DNA from 4 places in the Lysinibacillus sp. NPDC094403 genome. Region 1 is predicted to be linked to each of the others. Evidence: riboswitches for the same ligand, from Rfam matches in the RefSeq annotation. Region 1 holds a riboswitch; each other region holds the start of a gene.
The links. Region 1 has a riboswitch for S-adenosylmethionine ahead of ACQKMV_RS00135 (MetQ/NlpA family ABC transporter substrate-binding protein). Riboswitches for the same ligand answer to the same signal wherever they lie in the genome.

Region 1 (5,798 bases):
TTTCCCTTGTAAAGTTCTGTAGTAAAAGCATTGACGATAAAATATGAGACTTTGTTCATTTTCCCCACTCCCATATACTTATTGGATGGCTTATAGTTACCAATAGTTTTTGAAAAGGCTCTAGACAATTAGTAAAAAAAGTACTACTATTTGCATCATATCTTTAATAATTATTATATTCTGAAAAAGGTGGACGTGCATGGAATTCTCAAAAAAACTACAGCAACTCCCAACTCAATTTTTTGCAGCACTTGTACAAAAAGTAAACGCCGCTCTAGCTGAAGGGCGTGATGTGATCAATCTCGGTCAAGGTAATCCAGACCAACCTACTCCCCCACACATTATTAAAGCATTACAGGAGGCAGCAGAAAATCCTCAAAATCATAAATATTCTCCATTCCGTGGCATAGCAGAATTACGCCAAGCAGCAGCAGACTTCTACAAACGTGAATACAATGTTGACATTGATCCAGAAACAGAAGTAGCTATTCTCGGTGGTACGAAAATCGGTCTCGTTGAGTTACCGTTAGCCGTTTTAAACCCTGGCGATACAATGCTTTTACCCGATCCTGGTTATCCAGATTACTTATCTGGTGTCATATTAGGTGATGTTAGTTTTGAAGTCATGCCACTTTTTGCAGAGAATAATTTCCTGCCTGATTATAATGCTTTATCCAATGAAGTAAAAGAAAAGGCAAAGCTTCTTTACTTGAATTACCCGAATAATCCAACTGGTGGTACTGCAACACTTGAATTTTTCGAAGAAACAGTACGCTTTGCAAAAGAGCACAATATTATCGTATCACATGATTTTGCCTACGGGGCGATTGGATTTGACGGCAATAGACCTATTAGCTTCCTGCAAGCTGACGGTGCAAAAGATGTCGGTATCGAAATGTATACATTATCCAAAACGTATAATATGGCAGGCTGGCGCATTGGTTTTGCAGTTGGTAACCCTGATATTGTTGCAGCCATTAACCTTATTCAAGATCATCTATTTTGTAGTCAATTTCCTGCAGTGCAACAAGCTGCGGCAGTTGCACTTACTGCTTCTCAAAGTTGCGCTGATAAGCTAAGAGAGACTTATGAGCGTCGACGAAACGTCCTTATCGAAGAAGCTCAGCGAATTGGTTGGCAAGTAACAGCACCTAGAGGCTCTTTCTTTGCATGGCTCCCTGTCCCATTAGGTTTTACGAGTGAACAATTTGCTGATTTATTGCTCGACAAAGCTGATATCGCAGTAGCTGCAGGTAACGGCTTCGGTCAATATGGTGAAGGTTATGTGCGGGTTGGCCTACTTGTTAGCGAAGACCGCTTACGTGAAGCAATCAGCAGAATTGAAAAGTTAAACTTATTTAGCTCATGAGCATTTTAGTCCCTCTACCTAAGTAAGACCCTATCAAAACTGTCCCCTTTGCGCATATTTGCTTTGGAGACAGTTTTTTCATTTTACTATCTTCCTTGGTTGCTTCAGCCCTTCTTCTAGTGGATAAAATAGTGACCTGTTTCTTCAGCAAACTGTCGAATATGATAAATCCCTTGTACTTCTGCTAAAACGAAATAGGCAGTGATAACAATATTCCCGCCTTACTTTAACAGACATTCCCATGCCTCTTTTTAACTAAAAATAATAAAATAAAAAATTTAAAAAATTCGATTGATTACTATATCCTATAATTTATATTAGTTCTATCGGATTTACAAAAAAATATTATAAATCTCTTATCAAGAGTAGCTGAGGGACTGGCCCTATGAAGCTCGGCAACCTCCTTTTTTAAGGAAGGTGCTAAATCCTGCAAACGATAATCGTTTGAAAGATAAGAGAGGACGTTTTTTCATGAGCCTCTCTTAGTTTTTTTAAGAGAGTTTTTTTTATTTTTAATAACCGATAAAACAATATTGGAGGTTTTCTCATGAAAAAGAAAAACAAAATTTTATTAGGTTTAGCGAGTCTCACATTGGTAGCAGCGTTAGTAGGCTGTGGTACTAAAGAAGATAGTAAAAGTAAGGCTATTAATGAAAATAAAATTGTAGTGGGTGTAACTTCTGGTCCACACGAACAAATTGCAGAGGCTGCTGCAAAAGTTGCCAAAGAAAATGGCTTAGAGGTAGAACTAAAAACTTTCTCTGATTATGTTTTACCAAATACATCATTAGCCGAGGGTGATCTTGATGCAAACAGCTATCAACACAAGCCATTCCTCGATACATTTAACAAAGATCACAATACAGATTTAGTGCCAGTAGGAAAAACAATTTTAACTCCTATGGGCATATACTCTAAGAAATATAAATCATTCGATGAAATTCCTGATGGTGCAACATTCGGATTACCAAATGATCCAACAAACGGGGCACGTGCACTATTTGTCCTTCAAGAGGCAGGCATTATTAAATTAAAAGACAGAGCAGATTTAACAGCATCTATTCGTGATGTGGAAGAAAACAAAAAGAATTTGAAATTCATTGAATTAGAGGCTGCACAAATTCCAAAACAACTTAGTGAAGTAGATGTAGCAGCTATAAACACGAACTTCGCTCTTGATGCTGGCATTAATCCTAAAAAAGACTCCATTTTTTTAGAATCTACTAACTCTCCATATGTAAACTACATTGCGGTACGTGCTGAAAACAAGGATGACCCAACGATTAAAAAATTTGTTGAAGCTTATCAATCTGAAGAAGTACGCAAATTTATTGAAGAGGAATTCAAAGGTTCTATAATTCCAAGCTGGTAAGTAACGATAAAGGTTCTTTCATATAATCGAGAATCTGCGAGACTCCTACAGGAAAGCTAGCAGATTCTTGCTTTATAGAAGGACTTAGAAAGGAGATATTCAGTATGATTCAATTAGAAAATATATCAAAAGAATTTAAAACTAAAAAAGGTATCGTCAAAGCAGTAGATGGTATCAACTTGCATGTCAAAAAAGGTGAAATTCATGGGGTTATTAGCTACAGTGGTGCAGGAAAAAGTACCCTTATTCGCTGTGTCAATTTATTAGAGCGTCCAACAACAGGGAAAGTATTGATTGATAATGTAGATATTACTGCCCTTTCTCTAAACGACCTTCGCAAAACACGTCAAAAAATCGGGATGATCTTCCAACATTTTAATCTCTTAAAAACAGCGACCGTTTACAACAATATCTCGGTACCATTAAAGCTTCTAGGCTATAACGACTCTGAAGTGAAAAACCGCGTTGCAAAATATGCAGAAATTGTTGGCCTAACAGAGAAATTAGATAGCTACCCTAGCCAGCTTTCAGGTGGTCAAAAGCAACGTGTGGCTATTGCGCGTGCCCTTGCCCAAGAGCCTGAGATTTTACTAAGTGATGAAGCGACAAGTGCACTCGATCCTGAAACAACTGACGCTATTCTTGAGCTTCTGTTGAAAATTAATCGTGAGTTAGGTATCACTATTTTACTTATTACACATGAAATGAATGTTATTCAAAAGATTTGCGATGATGTTTCCGTTCTTGAATCAGGAGCGGTTGTAGAATATGGCTCTGCTATAGAACTATTTTCGAAGCCTCAGCACCCAACGACACGAAAGTTTTTAAACACTATTTCTCAACGCAATTTGTCTCCTTCTCTTATCGAGCAATTAAATCTTTCCGGAAGTGTGATTCGTTTAACATTCCTTGGTGAAAGTACTGGGAAACCATTACTTGCAGAAGTGAGCAAAGTGTATGATGTTCAACCAAATATTTTAACAGCCAATATCATCGAATTAAAAAACGGCATTGTCGGTAATATTGTCGTGCATCTACACGGTAAAGCTCATATCGTAGAAAAAGCACTTAAGTATTTTACAGAAAACGGAGTAGGCGTTGAGGAGTTAGGAGGCGAATTAAATGAATAGCATTCAAAGCTTCTTTGCAGATTGGTCAGATGTTATTGGGAAATCTATTATTGAAACCTTCCAAATGGTCGGGATTTCATTATTCTTTTCTATTTTAATTGGGATCCCTTTAGGGCTTTTAATCGTTTTAACTCGCCAGGGACAATCATTTGAAAATAAATTTCTCTATCAATTTTTCAATTTATTTATTAATATTATTCGCTCTGTACCGTTCATTATTTTACTATTTTTCATTTTACCGTTCACGAAGCTAATCGTTGGCACAACTATCGGTGTAAAAGGTGTTATTGTTCCGCTTGTTGTTTATACAGCGCCTTATATTGCGCGACTTATGGAAACGGCACTTTTAGAAGTTGATCCAGGTGTTGTGGAAGCTTATACAGCAATGGGTATTAAACGTCGTCATATTATTTGGAATGTCTTACTACGTGAGGCTCGCCCATCCATTATTTTAGGTTTAACGATTGCCACAATCGGTCTTATAGGAGCAACTGCAATGGCAGGAATGGTTGGTGCTGGTGGTTTAGGTGATCTTGCATATCGCTACGGTCATTTACGTTATGAGGTCGATGTGATGTATGCGACAGTGTTTATCTTAATCATCCTAGTTCAGAGTATTCAATCAATAGGTAACCGCTTTGCTGCGAAACTAAAGAAAGATTAGTAGGATGATTACGATGACAAAGACAACAGATTGCGATCTACTGTTAAAGAATATTAATGCACAAGCCCCCTTCCCTATTTGCTTTACAGATTTAGAAAAGGCTGTTGCAGAAAAATTGGAGGCTGGTCCGTTTGGCTACATCCGTTCAGGCGCTGGGGGTGAGCAAACATTACGAAATAACCGCGCAGCCTTTGAAAAATACTCTATTATTCCACGTTTTTTACATGATGTTTCAAGTATTGATACATCGATTGAGCTGTTCGGAAAAGTACATCCAACACCTTTCTTATTTGCTCCTGTTGGTATGAACAGAATGGCACATGACGAGGGAGAGCTTGCCGTTGCGCGTGCAGCTGATCAGTTAAAAATTCCTTATATTCAAAGTACAGTTTCAAGCTATGCACTTGAGGATGTAGCACAAACAGCTCCCACTGCTACTAAATGGTTTCAATTATATTGGTCAACAAATGAGGAAATTGCCTATAGCATGGCCACACGAGCAGAGGCTGCTGGTTTTGAGGCTATTGTTTTAACTGTAGATACAGTCATGCTCGGCTGGCGTGAAGAAGATGTTCGCAATCAATTTTCACCATTAAAGCTTGGGTATGCGCGAGGAAACTATATGAATGACCCTGTTTTTACTGCTTCCTTACCAGATGATTCATTTGAGTCATATGTACAGGGCGTTTTGCAAAATGTTTTCCATCCAACATTAAATTGGGACAATGTGCGTGAATTAAAGCGCCGTTCTAATCTCCCTATTTTATTGAAGGGAATCTTACATCCAGAAGACGCAAAACTAGCTATAGAAAATGGCATTGATGGAATAATCGTATCAAACCACGGTGGTCGTCAATTGGATGGCGTAATTGGTTCACTTGATGCACTTCCCGACATTGTGAAAGCTGTAAAGGGACAAATTCCTGTTATTTTAGATAGCGGTGTGTATCGAGGTATGGATGCTCTTAAGGCACTCGCTTTAGGAGCAGATGCTGTAGCCATTGGACGTCCCTTTGTCTATGGGCTTGCCTTAGAAGGACAGCAAGGCGTCGAAAAAGTAATGACGAATTTATATGATGAATTAAAAGTTTCTATCGCATTAGCGGGGGCAATATCTGTAAAGGGACTACGCGATATCACATTAGTGAAAAAAGATGGCGTCGATCAATAAAGCAGTCCTGCATTTCGAGGTGGCAATCCGTCACTTCGATTGTTTTATCCGTCGCTTCGGCTCTTCTTTCCGTCGCTTCGGCTCTTCTTTCC
Region 2 (5,798 bases), on a different contig from region 1:
TATGGGAAGTTCTTGATATACCAACGTTTCCGACATATCTGTCGATTACTAGTATAAGTAGTTCATTTATGCAGTATAAATTAGTGTATAAATTGATGAATAAAATTTAAAAATTGAAAGGATAAGAGCATGAATATTACAAACTTAGAACGATTAAAGATGGATATACAAGGTGTCGAATTAGACGATGCACAGTTAACTATACTCCTAGCAGAGAATGGATTGAAAGCCACTGATACTTATGATGTCGATGATAAGTCAAACTTAAAAGGTATATATGCAACTGCATTATCAGTATTAGAAGGACTAGCCAACAATCCTACAATGATGAAAGCAATTAAATTAGATGATATGACCGTTTCTGAATTTAGCGATACTATTATGAAGCGGATTGACCAGTTAGATAATAAAATAAGACAGATTAAAATTGATAGTAATAATTCTAATACTTTCCTATTTTACAATTAAGGAGAAATTAAATTATGAAAATATTTGATGATAAAATAATCCAAGATACGATTAAAACAATTCATGAGCCATATAAATTTAACTTTTATGAAGATGATCCATTTACTATTAATGCAGTAATAAGTAATGCTACGTTCAGTCCTAATTCATCGTATCATATTCATTCATTAAGTTTATTCCATTGTGGTGATTATACTAAGATTAAGGAGAATAGCGATAACATTTATCTAGTTACATCTGATGTATTGGAAACTAGAGGAGGAAAGTATAAAGCTACATTAGAGTATTGTAACTATTCCGTTCCATGGTATGTAATAGAGAAAGTATTAATTGGATATGACCATTTAGGACGTCCAGTATATGAGGAAAGAGAAGTGTTAAAAGGTTATATTCCTTGTATTTTAAAATATAAAGATTTCTCAATAACAAATAATGAAGCGGTTAATCTAAATAAACCAATTTATGAAATTACAGTACGTGATAATGATGCTGCAAAGACATATTTTAAATTAAATGAGGACACATATGAGGATATAACTATATATGATAAAAAGTATCGTATTATTAATGTAGATTACAGCAAGCAAGGATTAATTCGAATAAGATTAGAAAAGTATTGACAAGAAGCGGATACCCCTAACTTTTTATTTTGTACGCTACCATATCAATTTTCACACGCACATAATTTAAGTTATATACATAAAAAACGCAACTCTGATATTGTTACATTAGGTAATTATGGTAAAATGAACCTATTATATGTGTATTCGGGGTGACTTATAAATGGTGGTAATTTCTACAATAGTAATAATAGTATTATTGATAGTATTTGGTTGTATAGGACTTGCTAATTTATCTGATAAAAATAAAAAACAAAACAACGAACAGAATTTAGAACTAAATAAAGATGATGATACTAGTGATGATAAAGGATATTTTTTAGGTTGGTGGAAAGTAGCGTTAGTTGCTCTGTTACTATTGTTTTTAATTAATGCTTGTGTAAAAAATATAGATGTTGAGCCAAATATTCCTAATGATTGGAATTATGATGGAAAAGTAGATGAAAAAGACACAGAAACATTTATTAAATGGAAAATTAATCAAGAGGAAAAAGAATGATTGTGATAAAATACTATCGTAAGTAATATTTAGGAGGGGAATTTCCCTCTTTTTTTATTTGCAATTTCACACGCCCATAAAGAAAGATATTTCGTGTTATATCCAACTATGGTAATATATAACTACAATAGATAATATGGGGTGTAATTATGAGATTTAATAAATTATGGATATTTACGATACTGTGTTCTGTCTTATTGCTATCAGCGTGTGGTAAAGAAGAGAAAACTGTAGAAGAATATAAACCTACTCAAGAAGAGATAGCTTCTGGTCAACAATATGCTACTGTATATAAAGAACCTGATCCAAATGAAAAATTTAAGGATAGATATATGCTTGACTTAACTGGTAAAGATGTTCAATATGATTTAGCAAATAATTTAAGCAAAGATTTCTTCTTAAGTGGAACTGCTGAAATATGTGATTATTATAATTATGGATATACTAACGAAAAGTCTTATTTTTGTGTACAATTAACACCTTTTGATGGAGATTCTTCTGATTCGTGGTATCTGTATTTCGATAGAGAGGAATTCCAAAAGATATACAAAGTATTATTAATTGATGAATTCTATATAAGAGTATCTGCGTATATCCCTAAAAATAACTATATTCAAGGACAAGGCAATATGGCAGTAGTAAGAAGAGCAGAACTTATGGAAGAGAAGTACTGACTATAGAGGGATGATTTCCCTCTTTTTTTATTTGTAAATGCTATACACTTCTTTTTTTCAGAAGTATGAGTTATAATAAAAATTACATAGATTTCATAAGAAGTGGAATAAACTAATAGGTAAATGTATTACTCCCAAAATTAAAGCAATTAAGAATCACATTTAATATTTCATAGTGTAAACATGGTTTGCGTCAAGAATAGTGTTCATCAATTCATAGTAGAACATGCATGATTAATAACAAAATATTCTATGTATTATTGATATTCTTAATTGTTCATGATACAATTCTTTTTAATTAAATAATCTTATCAAGAGAAGTTGAGGGATTTGGCCCGATGACGCTTCAGCAACCTCTAACGAAAGTTAGAAAGGTGCTAATTCCAGCAAAGGATTTGTCCTTTGAGAGATAAGAGTGAACGTGGTAAAAATCCCCCTCATTCTATCTCATAGGAATGAGGGGGATTTTTTAATTTTAAGACTTATGAGCTTGGCGCAGGGCCTGTGCGTTGAAACTAAGGCACTAAGTGATTTTAACAGAGAGAAATAAAAGAGAGGGGAATGCAAGATGCCAATTAATATTCCGAAAAACTTACCAGCTGGAGAACATTTACGGGAGGAAAAAATCTTCGTAATGGAAGAGGACAGAGCAAAAACTCAACAAATTCGTCCGTTAAATATATTAATTTTAAATTTGATGCCTGAAAAAGAAAAAACAGAGCTACAATTACTTCGTTTATTAGGTAATACACCGTTACAAGTTAATATTACATTTTTAAATACAGCTACGCATGAATCGAAAAATGTCAGTAAATCACATTTGCAATTATTTTACACGACCTTCAATCAAATACGTCATCGCCGCTATGATGGCATGATTATTACAGGTGCACCAGTAGAAAAAATGGCGTTCGAAGACGTGAACTACTGGCAGGAAATTTCAGAAATTATGGATTGGTCTAAGCAAAACGTAACATCGGTTTTACATATATGTTGGGGTGCACAGGCAGCGTTATACCATCATTACGGCATCGGGAAAATTGAGCTTTCTGCTAAATGCTCGGGTGTATATTCTCATGTTATTACTGATTTAACAGTGGATTTAGTACGTGGCTTTAGTGATTTATTTACAGCCCCACATTCACGTTACACATCTGTATCAATCGACGAAGTACGCAACCATCCTGATTTACGATTACTATCTTATTCAGAAGATGCTGGTGTTTTCATTGTGCAATCTAAGGACAATAAAAACATTATGATTACCGGCCATCTTGAATATGATGCGACAACTTTAGCAGATGAATATAGTCGTGACGTTGCGAAAGGATTAGATATTGAAGTACCAGTGAATTACTTCCCACATGATAATCCAGCAAATGAACCGATTAATTCGTGGCGTGCCCATACACATTTATTATTCTCGAATTGGTTGAACTACTATGTTTACCAAGAAACACCATATGAATGGGATTTCGTTGATGAGATTGAATATCATATTTAATGTTATTCAATAGCAATTGTAAAGGAAAAATGATGACCTTGAACATTTCAGGGTCATCATTTTTTAACTCCATTATGCTGTTAATTTTCTGGGGAATTTTTATTTTTATCACTGTTTGGAATATTGCCGGTATCGCCATCATTCTGTGTAGCATTTTCACTATTACTGCTTGCACTTTGAGAAGCATTTTCGTTATTGCTGATACTTTCACTTTGTGAGGTATTTTCTTTATTGCTACTACTTGCACTCTGTGAGGCATTTTCGCTATTATTGCTGCTTATATTCTGTGAAGCATTTTGGTTATTGTTACTACTTGAACATTGTGAGGCATTTTCGCTATTATTGCTGCTTGCATTCTGTGAAGCATTTTGGTTATTGTTACTACTTGCACATTGTGAAGCATTTTCGTTATTATTGCTGCTTGTATTCTGTGAAGCATTTTGGTTATTACTATTACTTGCATTCTGTGAAGCATTTTGGTTATTACTATTACTTGCATTCTGTGAAGCATTTTGGTTATTATTGCTGCTTGTATTCTGTGAAGCATTTTGGTTATTATTGCTGCTTGTATTCTGTGAAGCATTTTGGTTATTATTGGTGCTTGCACTTAGTGAAGCATTTTCGTTATTACTGCTACTTGCACTTTGTGTAGAATTTTCGTTATTGTTACTACTTGCACATTGCGAGGCATTTTCGCTATTATTGCTGCTTGCATTCTGTGAAGCATTTTGGTTATTACTATTACTTGCATTCTGAGAAGCATTTTCGATATTACTGTTGCTTGCATTCTGTGAAGAATTTTCATTATTACTGTTACTTGCACATTGTGAAGCATTTTCGTTATTACCGTTGCTTGTACTCTGCGAAGCATTTTCGTTATTTCCATTACTAGCACTTTGCGAGGCATTTTCGCAATTACCGTTACTTCCACTTTGTGAAGCATTTGCGTTATTACCGTTGCTTGCACTCTGCGAAGCATTTTCGTTATTACCATTACTATCACTTTGCGAGGCATTTTCGCAATTGCTGCTTGCATTCTGAGAAGCATTTTCGCTATTACTGTTACTTGCATTCTGAGAAGCATTTTGGTTATTACTACTACTAGCGCTTTGTGAAGCATTTTCACTATTACCGTTGTTTGCATTCTGTGAAGCATTTTCGTTATTACTACTACTTACACACTGTGAAGCATTTCCTTGATTCCCATTGATTTTGCGAATCTTCGCGACAAGTAATAAAACTAATGGTAATAAAATCATGAAAACGAAGGAATACATAGGCCAAGTTTCTCTATTGTAAATATCTGAATGAATGATATTAGGATGAACAATTTGTGAAAGTCCAAGGATAATCATGCCAAGTGGAAAAATGAGCGGTCGATGATTTTTAATTTTGAATAGTTCTCGAATACCGATAACCGCAGCGTAAAAATACATAAAAGTTCTAATATAAATTGATATAATCCACATGGCTGCCATTATAACTTCAATACGCTGCAAAAAATTCCCGATTGAAATTCTTTGAGCTAATGAATAGCTTGGAAATGTCCTAGAAGCTGTATTTGCCGGACCCAGGACAAGGATACACAGTGTAATGATTGTAATTAAGACAATCCCTCCAAAAATTGTGCCAATATAAAAACCCTTTTGTGCAGATTTTTGGACGTTAACTGCGGAAGGAAAAATCGTTAATAATACGGCAAGCGGGAATGAAAAAAGACTTATAAATCGAATCATACCAAAGAATAATGATTTTTTTGATGTTTCCATTATTGGCTGTAAATTTTCAATATGGATGGATGGTGAAATACAAGCTACAAATAAAATAAAAATTAAAATAAATATTGGACATAGTATTTCTGCAGAACGGGCAAAAACTTCAATTCCTAGATATGCAGCATAAATAATGATAATACTGAAGAGAAAAGCAAAGGCCATCGTAGGTGTTTCAGGCATAACTGATGTTTTCATGAAAATTCCAATGATGTATAATAATTCACCAGCAGAAAGTAAGCAAATAATAATAAAGCCAAT
Region 3 (5,798 bases), on a different contig from region 1:
CTTAAGAATCGCAAAAATCCGTTTTAAAAACGCCTTTACCTCTACTTCACTACTTTGCAGAAAAAATATTCCCCAATGCACGCCATCTGCTAATTGGAAAAGTAAATCTGTTTTTCGTATTTTTGATTTTAGAAATGCTGAAATTTGATGATTCACATGATCACGTTCTATACCAGTGCCTTGTGAGGAATTAGCTAATTTAAAAAAGACTGCTGTCATTGTTAAACGAGAGCGAATAACACTCTCACGCAAAATCTCAAAATAGCCCTTCACCTCATGCTCCTGCATGAGTTCTTCTGCAATGATTAATTTATTCATTAGTATTCACTCCAGTTGATGTAAGAAGTATTTCATTCTCCCTCATTATTTTTCTATTATTCTCTTGAATTATAAACACAACAACTATAGTAATAAAGATGGCTTAACAATTTCTATACAAAATTTATGGTAATTCGATTACTTTTAAAATATATTATATTTTTGTTATAAACCACAACAGAAGAAGCACTTTGTTAAAAAACTTTTTTCTGATAAAAGACTTCTTTTTAGGCAAGAAAAAAAGTATGTAAGCTTTATAACTTACATACCCTTTTCGATAATTTTAATTATTTAACTGGTACAACTGAGCCTTTCCATTCATCAAGAATGAAATCTTGGATCTCTTTAGATTTTAATACTTCTACTAATTTTTTAATTTCTGGTTTTGATTCATCACCAGCACGAACAGCGATAATGTTTACATAAGGAGATTCTTTATCTTCTAGAGAAATTGCATCTTTCAATGGATTTAGTCCGTTGTCGATTGCGTAGTTAGAATTGATAAGAACTGCATCACCTTCATTATTTTCATACATTTGTACAAGCATTTCAGGCGCTGTATTTGCATCGAATTTGAAGTTTTTAGGATTTTCTTTAACATCTTTAAGTTCAGCAGATGTTTTATCTACTCCATCCTTAAGTTTAATTAAACCCTTAGCTTCTAATAATGAAAGCATACGCCCGTGATCTGCAACAGAGTTAGAAAGTAAAATTGTTGCACCCTCTGGTAAATCCTCAAGAGATTTATATTTTTTAGAGTAGATACCGATTGGTTCAATATGAATACCACCAGCGTTTACAAAATCATAACCCTTTTCTTTAATTTCTTTCTCTAAATAAGGGATGTGTTGGAAGTAGTTTGCATCAAGATCGCCAGATTCTAAATCTTGGTTTGGTAATACATAATCTTGATATTTTTCAATTTTAAGATCGATACCTTCTTTAGCTAAAATTGGTTTTGCTTTTTCCAGAATAACCGCATGAGGTGTATTCGAAGCACCTACTGTTAACGTTACTTTTTCTTTACTATCATTAGATGATGAGCCTGAGCTTGTATCTTCTTTTTTACCAGCACCACAAGCGGCTAAAGCTAGTACTAATACTGATAAAAATAATCCTGCTAATAACTTCTTCATTTTATTACTCTCCCTTTTTTCTTATTTACATATGTTAGCGGTATAAAACCGAGATAACCTCTTAGATGTTCGTAACTGGATACTCTTTTTGTCACAATTTTTATTAGCGCTTCTTTAGCGTTTATCTGTTTTGATCGTAATCATGTCGCCAATCCATTGAATAACAAATACAACTATTAAGATTAATATAGTCGACATTAAAGTTACATCTGTGCGATTACGTTGGAAACCATCTAAGAATGCTAAGTTTCCTAGACCACCTGCACCGATAATACCTGCCATCGCAGTATAGCCAACAAGTGCTACAGCCGTTACAGTAATACCAGAAATAAGCGCTGGTAACGATTCTGGAATTAATACTTTCCAAATAATCGTTGACGTTTTGGCACCCATTGAACGAGCTGCTTCAATAACACCTTTATCAATTTCACGTAAAGCAATTAATACCATTCGTGCATAGAATGGTGCAGCTCCAATAATTAGTGCTGGTAAAGCCGCATCTGCGCCACGAATTGTGCCAAGTAAAAATTTCGTAAATGGAATTAACAAGATAATCAAAACGATAAATGGAATCGAACGGAAAATGTTAACGATTGAGCCTGTTAAAAAGTTCACAATTTTATTGGCCCATAGTTGGTTGGGACTTGATAAAAACAATAAGATTCCAATCATTAATCCAAGTATAAATGTGATAACCGTAGAAATTGTTGTCATGTACAATGTTTCATACGTAGCGTCCCACATTTTTTCCCAGTCGACATTCGGAAAAAGACTAGTTAGCATTTGCAATCACCTCCGTTTGTACTTCGACTGTATTTAAGTAGCTAAGTGCAGCAGTAACATTGGCCTCCGAGCCATCAATTTGCACAATAAGTGTACCGTACGCGCCATTTTTCGTTTGCGAAATATTACCATGTACAATACTTACTTCTACATCAAACTGTTTCACAAGATGCGAAATGACAGGCTGCTCTGTTTTTTCTCCTACAAAGATTAGCTTAACAAGTTGTCCATTAGGATAATTTGCTTTAATTTGTGCCACGGTTTCCTGTGTTTCCTTCGTATCTGTAATTTGAGAAACGAATTTTTTCGTAATGGCAGCTTGTGGAGCTTGGAATACTTGTAATACTTCACCACGTTCTACAATTTCTCCAGCTTCCATAACCGCTACACGATGACAAATTTTGCGAATAACGTGCATTTCATGTGTGATTAACACAATCGTTAGACCTAATCGTTCGTTAATATCGACAAGTAGATCAAGGATAGCATCTGTTGTCTCCGGATCGAGTGCAGATGTTGCCTCATCACATAACAGTACCTCTGGGTTATTAGCAAGCGCACGAGCTATACCTACACGTTGCTTTTGCCCCCCTGATAGTTGTGATGGATACGCCTTAGCGCGTCCATCTAGACCAACAAGTGTTATCAATTCTTTCACACGTGCTTCACGTTGTGCCTTTGGAACACCTGCTATCTCTAGTGGGAAAGCGATGTTTTCCGCAACGGTTCTAGACCAAAGTAAATTGAAATGTTGGAAAATCATACTGACCTTTTGTCTAGCATCTCTGAGCTTTTGCCCCTTTATGGATGAAAATTCTTGATTGTTAACTGTCACCCTACCAGATGTAGGCTTTTCTAAACCGTTTAACAATCGAATCATTGTACTTTTACCAGCGCCACTATAGCCGATAATGCCAAAAATTTCACCTTTATTAATAGAAAGGTTGACGTCTTTAACTGCAGTTAATTCGCCATTCGTAGTTTTGTATTTCTTCGTAATATTTTGAAGATTAATCATAGCGAATTCTCCTTTTCTTATATCAATTATGCCTCGCATAATTGCGGCCAACGTGATGTTGGTCACTCAGTCGTGTGTTGATAGAAGTTAAAAAAACCCCTTCACTTATAGACAAGTAGAAGGGGTCACGTAACTTATACGCTAAACCGTTCTCTCATCTTTCAAAGATAAATCTTTGGGTGATTTGGCACCTTTTCACATTGTGATGGTTGCTGGGCTTCATAGGGCACTTCCCTCCGCCGCTCTTTATAAGAGTTCGATATATTTATTGTTTTTTAATATATTTGTTACTTTACCACGCGATTAATATTCAGTCAATTAGTTTTTTAACAATTCGTATAAATATGGTACGGATTGAAAGGCATAAACTTTTTCTGTTACTTTTCCGCCTTCACATACGAGTAAACATGGTACACTTTCGATTTTATTATCATAAGCTATTTGCTCGAAAAAATTAATATTCGCTTTACCTACTTGTAGCTGTGGTAGCAATTGCTCAACAACCGTCATCATTTTCGATGCAACTGCACACGTTCCACACATTGGCGTATATAAATAAAAGGCAGCCTTTTCACCTGACTGGACAACCGCGTCCCACTGCTCTTTTGACCATTCTTCCATCATTTTTCACGCAACCTTACAAAATATATTCATTATGGATTGAGAAGTGTGCACGAAGCAATATCGCTGCTAACACCTTCTTCGGAGTTGTCTCAACTTCCTTATATGTTGGCATCGTACGTAAATGCTCAGCCTCTGGATAATGTCTGTCCATTAATGCTCGTAGTTTATCACCCGATGTATCTGCATCAAAAAACGTATAAAGCTCACAACCCTCGTATGGATCAAGTAGCTCTTCTAATTGATGCACACCAATTGTACCATTCGTACAAAGTATTTTAACATCTTCATTTAAAATAGGTTCAATTTGAAGCTTATCCGATCGGCCTTCGACAATTAAGCATTTTCCCTCGACCATCACGCCACCCCCATTTAGACATATCCCTTATAATTCATTATATCAATAAACTTGATCGTTGATACAGTTAGACACCTATTGATAAAGGAATATACTTGCATTCTCCTCACTGTTATAGTAGCGGGATGAATGAAGATAATAAAAAACGTCGGTAGTTTCCGACGTTTTTCTAATTCAGGCTTGTCTTATTCTGCAATCATTTCTTCGTATTGCTCAGCTGTCATAAGTTTTTCAACTTCTGATGCATCAGCAGGCTCTACAACGATCATCCAAGCTTTTTCATATGGTGATTCATTAACGAATTCTGGGCTATCTTCTAAATCTGCATTTACTTCAACTACTGTACCTGAGATTGGTGCGTATAATTCAGAAACTGTTTTTACAGATTCAACGCTACCGAATGGATCATCAGTTTTGATTTCGTCGCCAACTTGTGGAAGTTCAACGAAAACGATATCTCCAAGTTCAGCTTGTGCGAAGTGAGAAATACCGATACGTACTTTACCATCTTCTAATTTTACCCATTCATGCTCTTCAGAGTAACGTAAGTCTTTTGGTGTGCTCATGCAATAAACCCCTCCATAAAATATGTAGTATATTCACTTTCAGTTTGCCATACTTCTCCTATAAAAACAAGGATAAATAGGGTTATTTCCAAGCTTGCTCAAAATCTGATTCTTTAAACCCTAAAGTTACTTTTTTCCCGTCTGTTACAATTGGACGTTTAATCAGCATACCATCTGAAGCAAGCAATTCAAGCTGCTCCTCTTCAGTCATATCAGCAAGCTTATCCTTCAAGCCAAGCTCACGATATTTCATACCAGAAGTATTAAAGAATTTCTTTAACGGTTGTCCACTAGCTTGCCATAGGTTTGATAATTCGTCCTTTGTAGGCGGTTGTTCGACAATGTGTACCTCTTCGTATGAAATCTTATTGTCATTTAGCCATTTTTGAGCTTTTTTACAAGTAGTACATTTTGGATAATGAATAAATTGAATCGTCATTTATAGGCTCCTCTACTATCATTATTAGGACACTACATTTTCAGTGTCTCCCTCATTTTCTGTAGTATACCATCATAACCGTTACGAGCCAAAATGAAACTCATTATGCCAAAGCGTGGGGTTGATTTCCGTTCCAGCTGGGCGCTTTGTCGCTGACGCTTCGCTTTCGCGCAGAGCAAAACTTCCTGTGAGCGAGCGTCGAGCCGCTTCCTCCGCTAAAGGAACGAAGGCTAAGTGCGTCACGTCCTGTGACAATGCCTTCGTGACCAACATCGTGTTGGCCTCAGGGTCTCGCCTGTCTCGCTTTCCCAAGGGAGTCGAGTAGCCTTCCACTCCAATCAGCAATAGTGTAGAACTTTTATAAAATTTATGCATTTTAAAAGTGAACGTAATGATTGCTCTTCTATAATAGTTACGACGATTGTGCTTTCACATAAGTAAATTATTATAAAATGGCAGAAAATATATACTAAGTGAAGTAATTGATTGGAGTGGAGGCTGGGCGACTCATGATGCTATCGGCGGTTCTCGAAAATTTATCAGCGATTATCATGTTGTT
Region 4 (5,798 bases), on a different contig from region 1:
AAAATTTAAGAATAATTAATGATGCCATCTATCAGGTACAGGGAGAAATTTATTTTACCAAAGAGCGCGATCTTCTGAAAAAAAGATTAGCAAAACTGACTTTAGATTATTGAAGAGAGCATCTATCGAAATACACCTTGGTATTTCAATCCATAACCTTTTGTATGCAACTAATCATTATTTAACCTCCTTCTTCTTCTACTTGTTATAGCGATGCTGATGAAGTTACGGCTAACTCTACATTCACACACATGAGTAATAATTACTTGCTCCATTTTTTCATTAAATATTTCTGCTTTGTAGCTATTCTCAAAGTGAACCACCCTCTATTAACTCAACTAACAACCTGTCCGTTCTGCAATACTTCAAGATCTATTCCTCAGCGATTGTCACACACATCGATACTTACCGTGTTAGAAATCAAAGTTTTGATTTTCTGACTTTTATCAATTTTTGTTCAATTTATGCCAAAACTTGATTTTAAAACTTTTATAGACTGGTAGCACAAGGTTCTCTATAGGACTTTATAAGGACTTTAATACCTCTATTTAGATGTAGAAATCTAGTTTTTACTAGGCTTCTTTTCTTTCTTATAAGGATTATCTGTGATTTCAAACTCCAAGAAGAGTGTTTTTTCTGAATTTTATCAATTTTTGTTCAATTATCAACGAAAGTTGATTTTGAAACTTTTGTAGCTAATGGTATGGTACTAACAAAATCAAAAAGGAGGGAGCATAATTATGAAAACATCTGAAGAAACCAACTAAGCATATTTATTCAATGCTTAGACAATATGGGAGGATTAGTATCATAAACATCTTATAAAATTGTTACTGCTTTTCTATTGAGTAATAGATTTATAGCATTAGTATAACTGCATTGTTACGTTGGTTGTTGGTCACTCTCATTTGTCATGAAATTTGATTGTGAAATCTATTTATATTAATTCAATTTGATTTACCACATCACTTTAGGTTCATAGGTTATTTGTATAAATATAATGCAATCTAACATGAAAACCTATGTTTTGATTTCCGTATTTCACCAAAACGAATATTATATAAACTATTTAAAAATAACCAAAGAAAAGGATGGTATTTTATGTTCAAGAAATCTATAGTAGCTTTATCTTCTGGAGTTCTAACTGCATCAGTCCTATTTCCATTTGGAGGAACAAACTATGCTAAGGCTAGTGAAATAGAAAATCCACCACAAGTTACTGAAAGTTTAGCAACGACATTAACGATAATTGAGTATGATTTCAGTAGTAATGTGTTACCATTAGATGGTACACAATTAAATGAAAATGAAAACGAAGATAAAAATGAAATTCAATCACGTGGTATTAAAAAGTGGATTACTACTCAGGCACTTAAAGGAACTGCTAAAGCTCTACGTAGTGGTGGTTCGGTTATTAATACTGTGGCTTCACAATTAACAAAGTCGGAAGCTAAAATATTCACTAAACATACAAATACAATCGCCAATGCATTAGAAGATTTAGTTAGACGCGGGGACGTAGTTGAAGATGCTATTATGGATACAGTGGCATCAGCATTAATGAATGTTGGTGTAAAATCATCGACTGCTAGAACTATCGCTAATATTTTTACATTCTTTGCATTTTAATTTAGGAGGTTAAGTAATAATGTCGTTATCATCAGAAGAAAGAATTTCACAACTTGAAAAAAGAGTAGAAAAACATTCTTTTCAAATTAGAATACTGCAAAAATTAGCAGCTAATTATGATATGTTTGGTGTGTTTGACCAAATATTAGCCTACGATTTAGGAGAAGACGAATTCAACGAACTTCAAAATTTGACTAGAATGTACGAGGAAAAACTTGATAATAACGAGGTTATCACTCTAGAGGAATTCACCTCCAAATTCACTAATATTATAGATAGAAGTGGATTGTTACAAAATAGATCTCAATCAGAGGTTAATACATTTATTAAACTTTGGTTGAATGGTCCTACTGGTGGCATAGGGTTCTCAAAAGGACTTTATGAGTACTTTAATACCTCTAATTAAATGCAGAAGTCTAGTTTTACTAGGCTTCTTAGCCATACTACAACTCTTTAAACTCCATTCCCCACCAATCGCACCACCTAAATATCTGACGCGTTAATTGTTCAAAACACTAATTTATTGTTCAAGTAGCTTCCTATTGTAATTAAGAAGATTCATATTTAGATATGCGTGGTCTTACCTCGAAAATCAAATTAAAAAATGACCCTCTCCATTCTCCACCAATACGCTCAAATCCCAATACCCATAATTTAACACTTTACTCTTTGGTCGCCTTAACGCTGACTTTTCCGAGAGTTTTTTATACTTTGTTTAAAAATATGTTGCAAATATTGAATTTTTATTTTATTCTAATACTATTGTGAAAAAAATATAATATTTTTGCTTCTTATCAAGAGAGATGGAGGGACTGGCCCGATGATATCTCGGCAGCGGAACTTAGTGATTTAAGTTACTGTGCCAAATCCAGCAAGCAATGGCTTGATAGATAAGAGGAGTGTTTTATAGATATAAGGCCTCTTCTTGTTGTTTCAAGATGAGGTCTTTTTTATGTAAAAAAATGGGCAAAGGTCGTGTCCCTTTTTAATTTTTGGAGGTAGAACAATGAAGAAAGAGAATCCATGGGCGCTGATCCCATTTGTTGTTTTTTTAATTTTATTTATTGGTTCAGGAGTTATTACAGGTGATTTTTATGCCTTTCCTGTCATTGTAGCCATCGCCATTTCGGGCGCTGTGGCTCTGGCGATGAATCGAAAAGAATCGTTTTCGCGAAAGGTTGATATTTTTTGCAAAGGCGCAGGAAATTTAAATGTCATGCTGATGGTTGTTATTTTTCTCTTGGCTGGGGCCTTTTCAGAGGTAGCAAAAGGTATGGGGGCAGTGGACTCCACTGTTAACTTTGCTTTGTCGGTCATTCCGGAAAACCTGCTTGTCGTAGGCTTGTTCATCATTGCCTGCTTTATCTCCCTATCAATGGGTACATCGGTAGGAACAATTGTTGCACTGGCGCCAATTGGAGTTGGGATAAGCGAGCATACAGAGTTTTCCATGGCTTTAGTAATGGCGGCGATTGTTGGCGGTTCGATGTTTGGCGATAATTTATCCTTTATTTCAGATACAACAATTACTGCCGTTCGTTCACAAGGCGCACAAATGAAGGATAAATTTAAGGTGAATTTTTGGATTGTGTTGCCGGCAGCTATTGTAACGAGCATTATTTTAGGGTTAATCACAATGGGTGAAACGACAGCACAAGTAGAGCATTTAAGCTATAGTTGGGTAAAAATTGTTCCCTATGTGTTAGTTATTATTTTTGCGTTAGTTGGAATGAATGTTTTCCTTGTTCTAGCATTTGGGATTGTTCTCGCCGGGGCTGTTGGTTTAGCAGATGGTAGCTATCATTTAATGAACCTTTTGCAAAAGATTGGCGAAGGAATGTCAGGCATGTATGAAATGGCATTTCTTGCGATATTAATAGCTGGAATGGTGGAGATTATTAAGTTTAACGGAGGAATTGACTTTCTGCTTCACCTTGCGACACGAAGAATAAAATCGAAAAAGGGTGCTGAATTTGGGATTGCTGGCCTTGTGGGCCTAACTAATTTATCTACAGCCAATAATACGATAGCTATTTTAATTGCTGGTCCACTTGCAAAAAATATTGCTGAACAGTATGAGATTGAGCCAAGAAAGTCCGCAAGTATATTAGATATTTTCTCTTGTACGATTCAAGGCCTTCTACCATACGGAGCCCAATTCCTAGCAGCCGCAAGCGTAGCTGGAATATCGCCAGTGAGCATGCTACAATACTCTTTCTATCCAATCCTTATAGGAATCTGCGGGAGCATCGCGATCCTCATCGGATACCCTGCAAAAAAGAAAGCCTGAATTTCACCACTATCAATTATACTTCGGCATAATTGCGTCTGGATAGGCTTTGTGCTTAGGCTAACATCCTATGCGAACTCCTTTCCGATTCAGTGATATCCGCCGTCATTTTACATTGAAATATTCCAATCGTTTTGAGAAAAATAATTAAAACGATTGGATTTTTTATTGGCTGTTTTCTTATAGATTGTTGCTGTTAATACACAAAGACCAAGTTGATTCTACGCATTTAGTAGATTAACTTGGTCTTTAGTAAATCCTTCTTTAGTTTAATAAGAACAGAGATGCTAATTAAACAATCGCGCCCGAACGTTGAAAATGATTAAACAGTTCTGTTCCCCTTATAATATGGTAAAGCATTTCTGAAAACTATAGATCCCATAAACCATCTTTTAATAATCTCCCCTACTTATACTTACTTAATATTTCTTCTGGAATATGACAATAATCATTTGGACATCTAGCTAACCTATCTTGATGTTCTTCTGCACTTCTTATATAGTTTGTAAGAGGTAATACTTCAACAACAATAAGGTCGTAATCATTTCTCTCACAAAGAAACGCCTTTGCCTCTTCTAAGTGTTCAGGATTTTCACTATATACTCCTGTTCTGTATTTCTCGCCAACATCCTGTCCTTGTTTATTCAAACTGTATGGGTCAATGATTTCAAATAAATACCCCATTAATTCCCTGATTGTTACAACTGTCGGATCAAATCCTGTTTTTACACATTCGGCATAACCATCATAATCACCCTCAAGTGTATGACTTGTTCCATTAGCTCTTCCTGCTTCTGTAAACTTAACCCCAGGTAAAGTTTTTATAAAAGCTTGTACTCCCCATAAACATCCACCTGCAAAATATACTACTTCCATATTGACTCTCCTCTTTGTTTTAAAAAATTCATTCCAAGTAAATTGGAGGAAAAAAATGTAATTACTAAGTCTACTACACATTAAAATAATGACAAATTTTATTATTCCACATTATGACCCGATTGTTGAACACAAATCAAACAATGCTCTTCAACTAACTTGCACCGTTAGTACAATAATAAAAAAGAGCTGTCTAAGCAGCTCAACGTTCTTCAAGTAAAGCACCCGTTTGCTCAAGAAGTAAAGTTATTTTTCTCCATATTTTCCACTTCTAATTGCTTTTCGATACTTTCCATCTTCCTCAATAGCTATTGCTTCATCCGTATTAATGCCTTTTATCGAATAATACTTAGTCCCCTTTTTGTACTTGTTTGAAAAGTTTCCAGGGTAAGTCCCTTCCTTGTCCGAATGTTTGGTAACTTGACCAATCTCTTCATTTATTTCATTTACATACTCTTCGCTAATTTCATAAATATATCCATCCCAAATAACAAATGATGAATTCCAGTCAGCACTTGAAGAACAGCCTGCAATAACCTGAATAGAAAATATAAATATACTGAAAATAGAATGTTTAACCTTCACAATTTCACCCCTTTAATTTCGATATTCAAGTCTCATTCTTGAACAAACCTGCTCCGTTAATTGAAATAGCAACAACCTTTAAGAAAACAGCCTTTTTATTTGAGGCTATTCATTTTACAGATGCTTATTTAGAAAAAATTTAAACTATCAGATATAGTCAATACTTAAAAATTACAATTACACTTTCTCGTTATTTAACTCGTAACGTCTATATTTGACCATAAATACAATTCCAAGAATTGGTCCAATCGCTAATATTGTAAAGACCCACTCCCAACCAATGATCCTCTGTATAATAGGGATTAGATTTATAGAAAATATAGTAAGGAGGAAGCCAATACACATTTGAAAAGTAAGGGCTGTACCTACATAATCAACTTCGGCTATTTCTGAAACTGCTGCAGAAAATTGGGCGGAA

Region 2: another riboswitch for S-adenosylmethionine. It lies ahead of metA (homoserine O-acetyltransferase MetA); the one in region 1 lies ahead of ACQKMV_RS00135 (MetQ/NlpA family ABC transporter substrate-binding protein).
Region 3: another riboswitch for S-adenosylmethionine. It lies ahead of ACQKMV_RS07415 (methionine ABC transporter ATP-binding protein); the one in region 1 lies ahead of ACQKMV_RS00135 (MetQ/NlpA family ABC transporter substrate-binding protein).
Region 4: another riboswitch for S-adenosylmethionine. It lies ahead of ACQKMV_RS21500 (Na+/H+ antiporter NhaC family protein); the one in region 1 lies ahead of ACQKMV_RS00135 (MetQ/NlpA family ABC transporter substrate-binding protein).

What each region holds. Positions count from the first base shown of each region.
Region 1 is NZ_JBNNTL010000001.1:25,910-31,707, reverse strand. It holds gene ACQKMV_RS00145 (PhzF family phenazine biosynthesis protein) at 1-59, opposite strand, end outside; gene ACQKMV_RS00140 (pyridoxal phosphate-dependent aminotransferase) at 200-1,369, shown strand; SAM riboswitch class I at 1,723-1,827, shown strand; gene ACQKMV_RS00135 (MetQ/NlpA family ABC transporter substrate-binding protein) at 1,917-2,741, shown strand; gene ACQKMV_RS00130 (methionine ABC transporter ATP-binding protein) at 2,846-3,871, shown strand; gene ACQKMV_RS00125 (methionine ABC transporter permease) at 3,864-4,535, shown strand; gene ACQKMV_RS00120 (alpha-hydroxy acid oxidase) at 4,549-5,706, shown strand.
Region 2 is NZ_JBNNTL010000002.1:306,135-311,932, forward strand. It holds gene ACQKMV_RS05765 (hypothetical protein) at 130-468, shown strand; gene ACQKMV_RS05770 (hypothetical protein) at 483-1,088, shown strand; gene ACQKMV_RS05775 (hypothetical protein) at 1,252-1,587, shown strand; gene ACQKMV_RS05780 (hypothetical protein) at 1,737-2,261, shown strand; SAM riboswitch class I at 2,567-2,677, shown strand; gene metA (homoserine O-acetyltransferase MetA) at 2,830-3,765, shown strand; gene ACQKMV_RS05790 (endospore germination permease) at 3,846-5,798, opposite strand, start outside.
Region 3 is NZ_JBNNTL010000003.1:71,357-77,154, forward strand. It holds gene ACQKMV_RS07400 (response regulator) at 1-318, opposite strand, end outside; gene ACQKMV_RS07405 (MetQ/NlpA family ABC transporter substrate-binding protein) at 606-1,454, opposite strand; gene ACQKMV_RS07410 (methionine ABC transporter permease) at 1,569-2,237, opposite strand; gene ACQKMV_RS07415 (methionine ABC transporter ATP-binding protein) at 2,227-3,255, opposite strand; SAM riboswitch class I at 3,407-3,510, opposite strand; gene ACQKMV_RS07420 (thioredoxin family protein) at 3,574-3,876, opposite strand; gene ACQKMV_RS07425 (toprim domain-containing protein) at 3,893-4,234, opposite strand; gene gcvH (glycine cleavage system protein GcvH) at 4,420-4,800, opposite strand; gene ACQKMV_RS07435 (arsenate reductase family protein) at 4,883-5,239, opposite strand; gene ACQKMV_RS07440 (hypothetical protein) at 5,321-5,512, opposite strand; gene ACQKMV_RS07445 (hypothetical protein) at 5,749-5,798, shown strand, end outside.
Region 4 is NZ_JBNNTL010000023.1:23,532-29,329, forward strand. It holds gene ACQKMV_RS21490 (hypothetical protein) at 1,102-1,629, shown strand; gene ACQKMV_RS21495 (hypothetical protein) at 1,649-2,035, shown strand; SAM riboswitch class I at 2,418-2,526, shown strand; gene ACQKMV_RS21500 (Na+/H+ antiporter NhaC family protein) at 2,636-3,919, shown strand; gene ACQKMV_RS21505 (peptide-methionine (S)-S-oxide reductase) at 4,325-4,795, opposite strand; gene ACQKMV_RS21510 (hypothetical protein) at 5,042-5,380, opposite strand; gene ACQKMV_RS21515 (MFS transporter) at 5,558-5,798, opposite strand, start outside.